2 regions of the Vibrio orientalis CIP 102891 genome follow, and region 2 is predicted to be linked to the other one. Evidence: predicted binding sites of a transcription regulator. Region 2 holds the regulator's gene; the other holds the start of a gene.

Region 1 (5,307 bases), on a different contig from region 2:
CATCCAAAGATTGCCAAAAAAGGGTTATCACGATTCGCTGAAGAAGTGTATCTCATCGAAGCTTAAAACAAGCACAATGAAAAAGGCCTGGTCAGTGAACCAGGCCTTTTAGTTTTAATTCGCAAAAGCGATTTAGTAGACGACTTTTACCTTTGCAGCGCTTGCTACTGCGTCTTCGATAGCTTGTTCGATAGTGTCTCGACGGGTGATAGAGACACCTAGGCGGCGTCGACCATCAATGTCAGGTTTACCAAACAGACGCACTTGCGTTTGCGGTAGTGCAAGCGCTTCGCTTAAACCATCAAATTGAATGTCGGTTGACGAGCCTTGGCCTAAAATGACAGCCGATGCCGCCGGGCCATACTGAGTAATGCCTGCGATTGGCATACCTGTAAATGCGCGCACGTGAAGGGCGAACTCAGAGCTATCTTGAGACATTAATGTGACCAAACCAGTATCGTGAGGTCGAGGGGAAACCTCATTAAAGATGACCGTATCACCCTTGATAAACAGCTCTACACCGAAAATACCGTAACCACCAAGTGCGTTTACCACCTTGCCAGCAGCATCTTGAGCGGCTTGTAACGCTTTATCAGACATCGCTTGTGGCTGCCATGACTCACGGTAATCCCCATCTTCTTGGCGATGACCAATTGGCGCGCAGAAGTGCACACCATCAACCGCGCGTACTGTAAGTAGAGTGATTTCGTAGTCAAAGTCGATAAAGCCTTCGACAATCACACGACCCGCACCAGTACGACCGCCTTCTTGAGCGTAGTCCCATGCTTTTTCAACATCTTGAGGGGCTTTGATAACACTTTGGCCTTTACCTGAAGAACTCATCACTGGTTTACATACACAAGGAATGCCGACTGCTTCAACGGCAGCAGCAAACTCTTCATAGTTATCAGCAAAGCGATAAGGTGAAGTGGTCAACTTCAGCTCTTCAGCAGCAAGGCGACGAATACCTTCTCGATTCATGGTGAGTTTGGTTGCATTAGCGGTCGGGACGACGTTGAGCCCCTTAGCTTCAAGCTTGACTAGTGTGTCTGTCGCAATGGCTTCGATCTCTGGTACGACGTAATCAGGTTGTTCTTTAGCAATGATCTCTTCTAGTGCGTTATCATCAAGCATATCTAATGTGTAACTGCGATGAGCTACTTGCATGGCTGGTGCATTTTCATAGCGATCACAGGCGATGACTTCAAGGCCAAGACGTTGACACTCAATGGCGACTTCTTTGCCAAGTTCACCAGAGCCTAAGAGCAGAACACGTGTCGAATTTTTAGCTGTCGCAGTACCAAACATAAATAACCTTAACGTTTAAGAGGAGTAATAACTGTGACGCATAATACTTAAGCTAAGATAAAAAGCAAACGTTTGCGCGGGTTGTTTAATGATTTTATCTACCAATAACGCCCCGTTAGCTTAAATGAATGAAAAGATGATTATTTTCTCGACAATACTGCTTAAGGTCTCAAGTTTTCGCTAAGATATTGATGGATTCGCATCTAAATATGGACAAATTAAGTAAAACCCAGCAATTAGAGATATAATTTTAATGAATTAAACTTTCCTTAACATTTAACTGGCTTCAGTATTCATGCAGTATGACCCGAAAAACTCAGTGAAAATCCCTATCAATACGTTGATGACAGGCATGTTTGTCACCGCCATTGAAGATAGTAAGCGAGTCAACCTAGCGAATGCTGGGCGCGTTTCGTCGCAGCAGGCGATCAAACAGTTGATTGACAATGGTATCAAGTTTGCTTGGGTTGACCCAGAATTGTCGGCAAAGGGCAGCGTGTTTAAGCCTGCCGTTGAACCAGAGCCAGAAGAAGAGACGGCTGAGGAAGTTAAGCCAGTCAAGAAGAAAAAGCTTAGCCGTTTTTCTCAACAACAGAAAGCACAAAAAATCATTCGCGATGCGAAAGGGCTAGCTCAAAAGATTCTAACCCAGACGTTTGAAGGGAAGCCTATTGAGCTAGATGAGCTCGATGTCATGGCTGACGATTTGATTGAGTCTGTGTTGCTTCATTCTGACGCGTTGCATTGTGTCTCAGCCCTGCGTAGCAAAGATGAGTATTTACTTGAGCATTCAGTGAACGTGGCAACGCTGTTAGTGACGTTTGGCAAGTACCTTGAACTGCCGAAAGAGACACTAAAGCAGATGGCGATTGGAGGCATTATTCATGATGTTGGCAAGATTAAGGTCGACGATAAAGTGCTCCATAAACCTGCAAAATTGACGGCTGAAGAGTTCGAGCACATGAAATTGCACCAAGTATTCGCAGGTGAAATTATTGTGACTGTCGATGGCTTAAGTGACGTAAGTCGAGATGTGTGCCTAATGCACCATGAAAAGCTCGACGGTACCGGTTATCCGAATGGGCTAACAGCAGACCAGCTCCCAACACATGGACGCATGAGCTGTATCGTTGATATCTATGATGCGTTGACGGCAGACCGTTGTTACAAGCAGGGGATGAGTCCGGCAGAGGCGTTTAAGATTTTGCTTAGTCTGACGCCCAACCATCTTGATAAAGAGTTGGTCTACAAATTCATTAACTGTATCGGTGTGTATCCGGTAGGAGCGATTGTGGAACTGAGTGATGGTCGAGTAGGCATAGTCTGGACCTCTAATTCGAATGAGCCACTTAAGCCAGAGATCAAATGCTTCTACTCACGAAAATATAAACGCTTTATCGATGTCGCGTTTGTCAATTTAAAGAGTTCACCAGTGAAGATTGAAAGGGCTATTGCCCAAAGTCAACTTGAGGTGGATGCCACTCGATTCTATGAAGCTTAAATATAGAATGGCTAAAAACTAAAAAGGCGCTGTTTAGCGCCTTTTCTTATAGTTCCAAATAACTCATTGGGATATCTGGGTTCAATGCTTCTAGCGTTGATTGTGTCGTCGCTAAGTGACTAATTGTCCCTTCAGACACTTCAACTAATGCAGCAGATTCAATATCTTCAAACTTTTGGCGGTCAAGCAGCAGCTGAATCAAAGCAACTTGAAGTGGTGGCAGGCTAGGGTTGAAGGCTGCATTTTCGGCGTAAGCGCCTTGATACACTTTACCATTCGCCATTTTCAGTGCGATACCACTTAGGTTATGAGTATACGGAGCATGACTGCGATTAAGAGCGGCAATGGCTAGCTGTAGCACTTCATCATCTTCTTGGCTCTGTTTGCCATGATCAATGTTAGTCATTAATGCGGACGTGATACCAAGATCTGCAGGGCCAAATGATTCAGGTAGGTACTCTTGCAATGATTTGCTGTCACGCTCAGGCAGTTGAATTTGCAATTTATCGGCGGTTGAAAGCTCGTTCATAAATTGGCGGCAATGTCCGCATGGGCTGAAGTTGATGGTGATGTCTGCAACACCTTGTTCACCCTTCATCCAAGCGTGGCTGATCGCTGACTGCTCTGCGTGTACGGTTTGACCTAACTGCACACCATCAAACTCAACGTTAGCACCGAAATACAGTTTACCTGATAGACCACGAACAATCGCACCAACATAAAAGTTAGACAGTGGTGCGTACGAGTAAGCAGCCGCGAATGGAAGTAGCGCGACGCGAAGCTCTGCGTCTTCAAGGCCTGAAATGGCTAACAGCTGTTCAAATTGCTCGGAAGAAAGCGTCGCGTCAAAATCGTCAGCAAGAAGGATAGGAGATAGGAAATCTGCTACGTTTTTTGGCGCTTCAGCTAACGCCTGTTCAATGCGGCTTCTCATAGTGAATCCTTTAAATAACTAAATTGATATCTTTGAGTTTAGAGCGTGAATGCAGGCAATAAACCACGATATTGGTATTACATTTTAGGTAAAACGAAGAATACTTCAGAGATATAGATCACACATATAAATGTAACGATTGATTGAATTACATAATTAGAGTGAGCTCACACATGATAACGATTGCATTGAATCATTTCGTGATATGTATCGAGCTGCAATACGCAACTCGATACATTTTAGTTAGGCAGATAGCCATACTGCGAGGGTAAAGAACGACGGCGCTAGGATAGAAGTAATGACGCCACAGACCACTAACGCAAGTGAGCTAAACGCTGCATCTTGGGGATCTTTCTCAGCGCAAGTTGCGGTACCTAGGGCGTGAGAAACGGTGCCCATGGTTAACCCTTTGGCAATAGGGTGAGTGATGTTGAGAAGATTATAGATTGGGTAAGCCATAATTGCGCCAAACAGACCAACAATCAGTACCAAGATCGCTGCAATCGCTGGCTCACCGCCTAAGTGGCTAGAGACTTCCATTGCAATCGGGGTGGTCACCGATTTACCTAATAGGCTGGCAATTAACGAAATATCCGCTTTCAGGTAGACAGCAATCATCGATGCGGTGAACATCGACATCACACTGCCGACACCACACGCCAACATGATAATTCGCCAGTTGGCGCGGATCTGCGGCAACTGTTCATAAAGTGGAAACGCCAACGCAACGACAGCCGGCTGGAGCAGATAGTTAATCCATTGGTTGTCAGCATAGTAGGTTTCGAACGGCACTTTTAAGTAAGTCAGGATCGGGATAATGACCGCAATGCTGACTAACAGTGGGTTCATAAATGGGCTATTAAACTTCTGGCAAAGCCAACGAGCGGCAAAGAAGACAGCAATTGTAACCAGTAACCACATTATTTTTGCCCTCCTTTAAGCATGCGATCCAGCATTAAGCCGAGTAGGACTAAAACAATTAGCGTACCACCAACAGCGCTGGCTAAAATTGGCAGAGCGTTAGCAATTAACATATCAAAATGCTGCATCAGTCCGACACTGATAGGGACAAACAACAACACCATGTAGCGAATGAATAAGGTCGCACCTGGCTTAACCCAATCAGATGGGACTAAGCCACTCGCCATGAGGCCGAAAAGGATCAACATACCAATGATGCTGCCTGGAATTGAAATATCGAGAAGGTGTTGAATGTTAATGCCGGCCAACAGGCAGAGAAATATCAAGCCGATGGAGACGACATATTGAAGCAAGGTTTTCGCCATAATCTAGTGATGTCCAACTGTGAGCTTTCAGTCGGATGAAAGCTCTAATGATTTCAGAGCCTAATCCCTAGTTTTTATTAGATTGGGTGATTAGGCATTCTTGTAGGGGCAGGACTTGGTCAGTATTGTTCTATTTTGTTTCTAGGATACTCGCTTTTGTACGTATTGGTAGATGGATTTTAAAATAGCGATCTTCTTTTGATCACTCTCATGCTCGTGAACTAAGTTTTCCAGATTAAGCATGTAGTCTTCAATACGACTTTCGAAGTAGTCACGAC
Region 2 (7,643 bases):
AATGGTGATTGTTTCGCACGACCGCTACCTACTGCGTGCCACCACCGATGATCTCTACCTTGTCCATGACCGCCAAGTTGCACCGTTTGATGGTGATTTGAATGATTACTATAAATGGCTGACTGAACAGCAAAAAGCAGAACGCCGCGAAGCGCAAGCACAGCAACCAGAGAAGAGTAGTGAGAACAGCGCCGCAGCGAAAAAAGACCAAAAGCGTCGTGAAGCAGAGTTCCGCAAACTGACCGCACCAATTCGCAAAAAGCTGACAAATCTGGAAGCAAAAATGGATAAGTTAGGCACAGCATTAGCTGAGGCGGAGACGCAATTGTCTGACAACGCCCTTTATGAAGCCGAAAATAAAGCTAAACTTAACCAAGTACTCGCTGTTCAGGCTAACAGCAAAAGTGAACTTGAAGATGTCGAAATGGAGTGGATGTCTCTCCAAGAAGAACTAGAACAGATGGAACAGGAGTTCAATAGCCTATGAGTTCAAAGCACGTCGAAATTTCTTTAACCCTTGAACGCTTATGGCAATTCAGTTTGCAGTATTACAGCGTGCGAGAAGTCAAAGAGGCGTGCTTGAATCTTCAGAACCAATTTAAAGGCAATGTGAACTTACTGCTGCTGCTCAAATGGCTCGACGAGCAGCAGATCTGTTTCCAAGAACAAGACTGGCACCGCGTTGAAGAGTGTTTAGGTCGTTCTGAAGCACTGCTGCTTAGCTACCGTGAGTTAAGACGCAAGCTAAAACTCCACCTCCCTGATACGCTCTATCGCGAATCTCTCCAATTTGAACTGCAATTAGAAAAACAGCAGCAATCTGATCTGGTTGACTGCATCAACAGTATTCATCTAGAAACGAATCATAGCGAACCGCTTGTCTTACGCTATTGTCGCCAACTCGGCGGCGAGCAGCTCTACTCTGCCTTTGCAGAACCTATCAATAACATTGCCAATCTATAAGCTCTACCGACCTTAGGACTCTTATGACTCAATTTGTTGCGGCTAAAGGATTAACCAATCCACACCTTCAAACCCTAGCGCCAAGATTTATTCGTAAGAAAGCGTTATTTGAGCCAGTGTGGCAAACACTTGATACCCCTGATGGAGATTTTTTGGATATCGCTTGGAGCGAAGATCTCAATCAAGCCGACAAAGGCAAACTGGATAAACCAATTTTTGTCCTGTTTCACGGTTTAGAAGGCTGCTTTTACAGCCCTTACGCCAACGGTTTAATGAATGCCTTTGCTAAACAAGGCTGGTTGTCGGTCATGATGCATTTTCGCGGCTGTAGCGGCAAGCCCAACAAACTGGCTCGGGCTTACCATTCTGGAGAAGTCGAAGACGCACGTTTCTTTCTTGAGCACCTTGATACACTTTTTCCTAATCAAACCAAAGTGGCTGTCGGCATCTCACTTGGTGGCAATATGCTGGCTAACTATCTAGCCAAGTATCTAGACAATCCGCTAATTGACGCGGCGACCATCGTTTCAGCTCCGCTGGATCTCTCCGCGTGTTCGGAGCGCATCGAACAAGGCTTTTCTAAGCTGTATAAAAACTACCTACTCTCTTCGTTGAAAAAGAGCGCACTGCAAAAGCACCACTTACTTAAAGGAGAGCTAGGTCTGAGCTATCACAACATTAAACGAGTCACAAAACTGTACGAGTTTGATGACTTGATTACCGCGCCACTGCATGGCTTTAAAGACGCCGAAGATTACTACCATCAATGCTCAGGTATCCATCGCCTTAAAGAGATCACTCTGCCAACTCAGATCATTCACGCCAAAGACGATCCGTTTATGACGGATGCCGTGATCCCGAAGTATGTGCTGCCTGAGAACATCGACTATCGCTTATTTGACCAAGGCGGCCACGTCGGTTTTGTCACTGGTACTGCAATAAAGCCGCGTTTCTGGTTAGAAGAAGCTCTGCCTGCCTACTATGAAAGTTTGGCGGTTTCGGCATAATAGCGAGCGTCTATAACGAACATAAAATCTAGAGGTATTTATGATTGTTCCTTGGCAACAAATCGATCCAGACACGCTGGACAACTTAATCAAAGAATTTGTCCTGCGCGAAGGGACAGACTACGGTACGGTAGAGATTTCCCTGCAAAGCAAAATTGACCAAATCAAAAAACAACTTGAGTCAGGAGACGCCGTGGTGGTTTTCTCTGAGTTACATGAAACGGTCGATATCCAACTCAAAAATAGATTTTAGAGAACTGCATACAGTGACGTCCAAGCAAAGCATGCTATAGTGGACGTCGATTACAGGAACGTATTCTCAGACAAGGTTTGTCATGTCAGCAAAACACCCTATTATTGCCGTTACTGGTTCGTCCGGTGCCGGAACCACTACTACCTCTGAAGCTTTCCGCAAGATGTTCAACATGATGAACGTTAAACCAGCATGGGTTGAGGGGGATAGTTTTCACCGTTTCACTCGTCCAGAAATGGATGTCGAAATCCGTAAAGCGCGTGAGCAGGGTCGTCATATCAGCTATTTTGGCCCGCAAGCTAATGACTTTGGTGGTCTGGCGGAGTTCTTTCGTCAGTACGGTCAAGAAGGCACAGGCCAAGTGCGACGTTACCTACACACTTTTGACGAAGCCGTCCCTTACAATCAAATGCCGGGCACCTTTACCCCTTGGCAAGATCTACCGGAAAACTCAGACGTTCTATTTTACGAAGGCCTGCATGGCGGTGTCGTTGATGGTGACGTTAATGTCGCTCAACATGTCGACTTCCTGATTGGTATGGTACCGATCGTTAACCTTGAGTGGATTCAGAAATTTGTCCGCGATACCCGCGATAGAGGCCATTCACGTGAAGCGGTGATGGACTCGATTGTTCGTTCAATGGATGACTACCTGAACTACATCACACCACAGTTTTCTCGTACTCATATTAACTTTCAGCGCGTCCCGACTGTCGACACGTCAAATCCACTTAACGCCAAAGGCATTCCAAGCCTAGATGAGAGTTTTGTGGTGATTCGCCTTCGCGGCATCAAAAATGTTGATTACCCTTACCTACTGGCAATGATTGATGGCTCGTTTATGTCGCGCCATAACACCATAGTTGTACCCGGCGGTAAGATGAGTTTTGCGATGGAATTAATCGTACGACCGATTCTTCAACAATTAATCGAAACGGGCAAAATTGGCTAATACTCACAGCTAGAACACGATTACTTTTCATACCGTGATCATGTGCACAGTTTTGCGTAGTAAATACGTCGTTGGACCCGATTAAAATCAAGAAATCGTTTTCGAAAAAGGATACTATTTCTTACCGAAACACAAGATAGCTTGCAGCATTTGTAAAGTGCTCTTATCCTAGTAGGCCTATTTAAGGCTTTGCTAAAACATGGAAAGCGACAAGCGTACCCTGCAGAGGAAGTGAGATATTATGGTTCTAGGTAAACCTCAAACCGACCCAACATTAGAGTGGTTCCTTTCACACTGTCATATTCATAAGTACCCATCAAAAAGCACGCTAATTCATGCGGGCGAAAAAGCTGAGACGTTGTACTACATCGTTAAAGGCTCTGTTGCGGTTCTTATCAAGGACGAAGAAGGTAAGGAAATGATTCTTTCTTACCTAAACCAAGGTGACTTTATCGGTGAGCTTGGTCTATTCGAAGAAGATCAAGAGCGTACTGCTTGGGTTCGTGCTAAGTCTCCTTGTGAAGTAGCAGAAATCTCTTTCAAGAAGTTCCGTCAACTAATTCAAGTTAACCCAGACATCCTAATGCGCCTTTCAGCGCAAATGGCAAGCCGCCTACAAGTGACTAGCCAAAAAGTGGGTGACCTAGCATTCCTAGACGTAACGGGCCGCATTGCTCAGACGCTACTAAACCTAGCGAAACAACCTGACGCAATGACTCACCCAGACGGCATGCAGATTAAGATCACTCGTCAAGAGATTGGTCAAATCGTTGGCTGTTCTCGTGAGACCGTTGGTCGTATCTTGAAGATGCTAGAAGAGCAGAACCTAATCTCTGCTCACGGTAAGACAATCGTTGTATACGGTACTCGTTAATTTCGATTAACCGTTAAAATTTTAAAAGCCACCAATGGAGACATTGGTGGCTTTTTGTTTATTTGCGTCATCCCCGAGATGGAGGGACGACCGAGTTGGGGATCTCTTTAAATAACCAAGTCAACCGATGAAGATTCCCTACTCCCTCCTTCGTCGGTCTATGGAATGACGGATACTCTCACTAGGGAGAAGTCCGTTCTCACTTCTACTTTTACCCGTTGGTACTTTCGAAAATCTTATCTGCAGATGCTGCAACAAAACCTGGGTAAAGTTCACCATTTGTCATTGGATAGCGCTTAGCAAACTCATAGAAACCACCGGGGATGATTTCAGTCCCTTCAGTAAACTGCACTGCAACTTTATCCGCCATAGTCGAAGATTGTTCTAGCAGTACCTCTGGAGAGCCTTTCACTTCACCACCAAACTCGTTAATGGTAAAGCCAGCATCACGTAGGTGATTGTTGACACCCACGACTTCCTCAAATGCATTCAGTTGGTTGACGCTAACCGTAAAGTGGTTGGCACCATAGCCATGCGCCGCTAGCCAAGAAGCGTACTCACTCTCTGCCGCAAGCGTTTGGAAATCTGCGTAGCTAAGATCCCATAAACGACCGCCAGACAAGAACTCATGACCTTTTAGCTTACTGGTGTCCAATTGCTCAACAAGCTTAGCAACGATAGATTGCAGTGCTTGTGAACACTCTTCCACTTTTAGCTCACTGATAAACACTTTTGGCTGTTTTGGGTCTGGATGCTCAAAGTGCTTAGCTACCAACTTCTTACTTTCAAACAGATAGTCACCACAAGGCTTGTAGCCTACGTCTAAGAAAGGCTGCGCTAAAGTTGCGATACCCAATGGCTCGACATTGAAAGTGCGTAACGCGATATGGTCATTGATCAGTGCTTCATCTTCTTGCAGTAGTTGATGCACTTTTTCAGCAGAGGGACACAGGCGTTGAATATAGTCCTTCCATAACGATTGGAATAAAGCATCTGGCGTCATAACGCCTCCTTGTTTACGGTTGTTTACGTTATAGGGTTAGTCGTTATTATTATTGGTTAAGTTATAAAAGAGGCTACCAAACCGATTTGTCCAGATAATCAGTCTGATAGCCTTCAACCTGTGACGTTAAAAGCCTCCCTGCTCAGGGAGGAAGAAGGGAATTCCCTAACTTAGGTTCTATGACCTAATTTTTATAGCTCAACCCCTGGGCTCAATGTCGCAGGCAGAATTGTCTCTCCACCTTCCATTGATGCCATAGGGTAAGCACAGTAATCAGCTGCGTAGTAAGCACTTGGGCGTAAGTTACCCGATGCGCCCGGACCGCCAAACGGTGCATCACCACTTGCGCCCGTTAGTTGGCGGTTACGGTTAACGATGCCTGCGCGGATGTGGTCAACAAAGTATTCCCACTCGCTGTCATCGGTAGACACAAGACCTGCCGATAGACCAAAGCGCGTATCATTGGCTAGCTCTACCGCTTTATCTAGACCTTGGTAACGAACAACTTGTAGCAATGGACCAAAGTACTCTTCATCTGGCAGCTCTGCGATCGCGGTAACGTCGATGATACCCGGTGTCACAAACGCAGCGTTACCCGCTTTCGCTTCCACCAGACTCTCACCACCAAGCTTTTGCAGATTCGCTTGTGCGGCAAGGATAAAGTCAGCAGCTGCTTTAGAAATCTGCGGCCCCATAAATGGAGCAGGCTCTGCAAATGGCTGATCGACCCGAATCTTGTTGGTCGCGTCCACCAGTTTGCTCACCAGTAAGTCACCTTTTTCACCGACAGGAACATACAGGCGACGCGCACAAGTACAACGCTGGCCTGCACTAATAAAGGCAGATTGGATAATGGTATAAACAGTGGCATCGACTTCGCCAAAGTTTTCTGAAATCACCATCGGGTTGTTACCGCCCATTTCTAGCGCCAGCATTTTACCCGGCTGACCGGCAAACTGTTTATGCAGGATATGGCCAGTATTAGCGCTGCCGGTAAACAGCACACCATCAAGACCTTTAGAGTCTGCCAGTGCAATCCCGGTTTCTTTCGCACCTTGTACAAGGTTAATAACACCTTTTGGTAGACCAACTTGATCCCATAGCTTCATTGCAAACTCACCGGTTAGCGGCGTCTGCTCTGAAGGTTTAAATACCACGGTGTTACCCGCCAGAAGCGCAGGTACAATGTGACCATTAGGTAAGTGACCAGGGAAGTTATATGGACCAAATACGGCCATCACGCCGAGTGGACGGTGGCGAAGGACAATTTGGTTGCCGGCGGCTTCACGCTGCGCTACACCAGTACGGTCATGGTAAGCACGAATAGAGATAGCAATCTTGCCTGCCATCGCTGCCGCTTCTGTGCGCGTTTCCCAAATCGGTTTGCCGGTCTCTTTAGCGATGATTTCAGCAATCTGCTCACTGTTCTCTTTTACCTTCTCGGCAAAGGCTAGAACAATCGCTTCACGCTCAGCAAAGCTCATTTTTTTCCAACCCACAAACGCACTGCGTGCTGCTGAAACGGCTTGCTCAACTTGCTCTGGAGTGGCACTTTCACCTTGCCAGATGACGTCATTGTTGTATGGGCTTTGCGAGTTCATTGACTCACCTTGACCTGCAACCCATTCACCTGCAATCCAATGTGTCATAACTTGTTCCTTCAAATTTGTTCTTAATCTCAGCGTTACTGAGCTAGCATGCGAACATAGTCGCCTTCGTTTACTTTCAGTGCTTGGGCCACTTCAGGCGATAAAATAACTGACTCTGACTCATGGTCATGGGCCGCTTTTGCTGCCGCTGCGCGGAAGTCTTCAAACGAGGTGTTAGAAATCAGGTAATCTTGCGAGCTGGTATGCTCTGCAATCGTCACTTTGGCACGGATAGAGTGACGCACGGATTCAATATTACGCACATCACATTCAACCGTTGGGCCACCATCGAAAATGTCGACGTAGTTGCGGCAAGTAAACCCTTCTTTTTCCAGTAGGCGTAGGGCTGGTTTAGTGTTGTCATGGACTTGACCAATCACCGCTTGCGCTTCTTTGCTCAATAAGTTGATGTAAATTGGCAACTTTGGCATGAGATCAGCAATAAAGCCTTTCTTACCAATACCGGTTAGGTAATCGGCCATAGTGAAATCAATCGAGAAGAAGTGCTCTTGCAGCCACTGCCAGAATGGCGAATTACCTTCTTCATCAGAGACACCACGCATTTCAGCAAACACGGTTTTAGAGAAACGGTGTGGATGCTCTGCCATCATTAGAAAACGACACTTCGACATTAGGCGGCCATTCAAACCACCGCGGAATGTTGGTCTCAAGAATAGTGTACAAATCTCACTACAACCTGTGTAGTTGTTGCCGAACGTCAGTAGCTTAACGACGTTATTCACACCCAGTTTCGGTGATGAATGCACCACGGTACTGATGTGATATGAGTAGAAAGGTACATCCCAACCAATTGATGCTTCGATACCTGTACAACCAGCGACTTCACCGGTTTCACTATCAAAGCCCACCATCAGATAGCCTTCATCACCGGGCTCTGTGACCTCTGGCTTTGTGAAGCTATATTCTGAATGAGTAATACGG

What was found. The regulator CRP, encoded in region 2, controls carbon source genes, mostly activating them, when cyclic AMP is high. The targets are predictions, from matches to a motif close to TGTGANNNNNNTCACA.
Region 1: a site for CRP is predicted at 3,900-3,915, ahead of cdd (cytidine deaminase). Genes of this name have one in related genera too.

The regions. Positions count from the first base shown of each region.
Region 1 covers NZ_ACZV01000005.1:830,088-835,394, forward strand. The annotation lists gene VIA_RS14645 (thiopurine S-methyltransferase) at 1-66, shown strand, start outside; gene purT (formate-dependent phosphoribosylglycinamide formyltransferase) at 133-1,308, opposite strand; gene VIA_RS14655 (cyclic di-GMP phosphodiesterase) at 1,604-2,809, shown strand; gene cdd (cytidine deaminase) at 2,856-3,743, opposite strand; gene VIA_RS14665 (CidB/LrgB family autolysis modulator) at 3,987-4,664, opposite strand; gene VIA_RS14670 (CidA/LrgA family protein) at 4,664-5,029, opposite strand; gene sbcB (exodeoxyribonuclease I) at 5,171-5,307, opposite strand, start outside.
Region 2 covers NZ_ACZV01000003.1:58,464-66,106, forward strand. The annotation lists gene VIA_RS02370 (ABC transporter ATP-binding protein) at 1-487, shown strand, start outside; gene VIA_RS02375 (TIGR02444 family protein) at 484-963, shown strand; gene VIA_RS02380 (hydrolase) at 987-1,970, shown strand; gene VIA_RS02385 (YheU family protein) at 2,011-2,223, shown strand; gene VIA_RS02390 (phosphoribulokinase) at 2,306-3,175, shown strand; gene crp (cAMP-activated global transcriptional regulator CRP) at 3,417-4,049, shown strand; gene VIA_RS02400 (DUF1338 domain-containing protein) at 4,261-5,052, opposite strand; gene astD (succinylglutamate-semialdehyde dehydrogenase) at 5,244-6,701, opposite strand; gene astA (arginine N-succinyltransferase) at 6,737-7,643, opposite strand, start outside.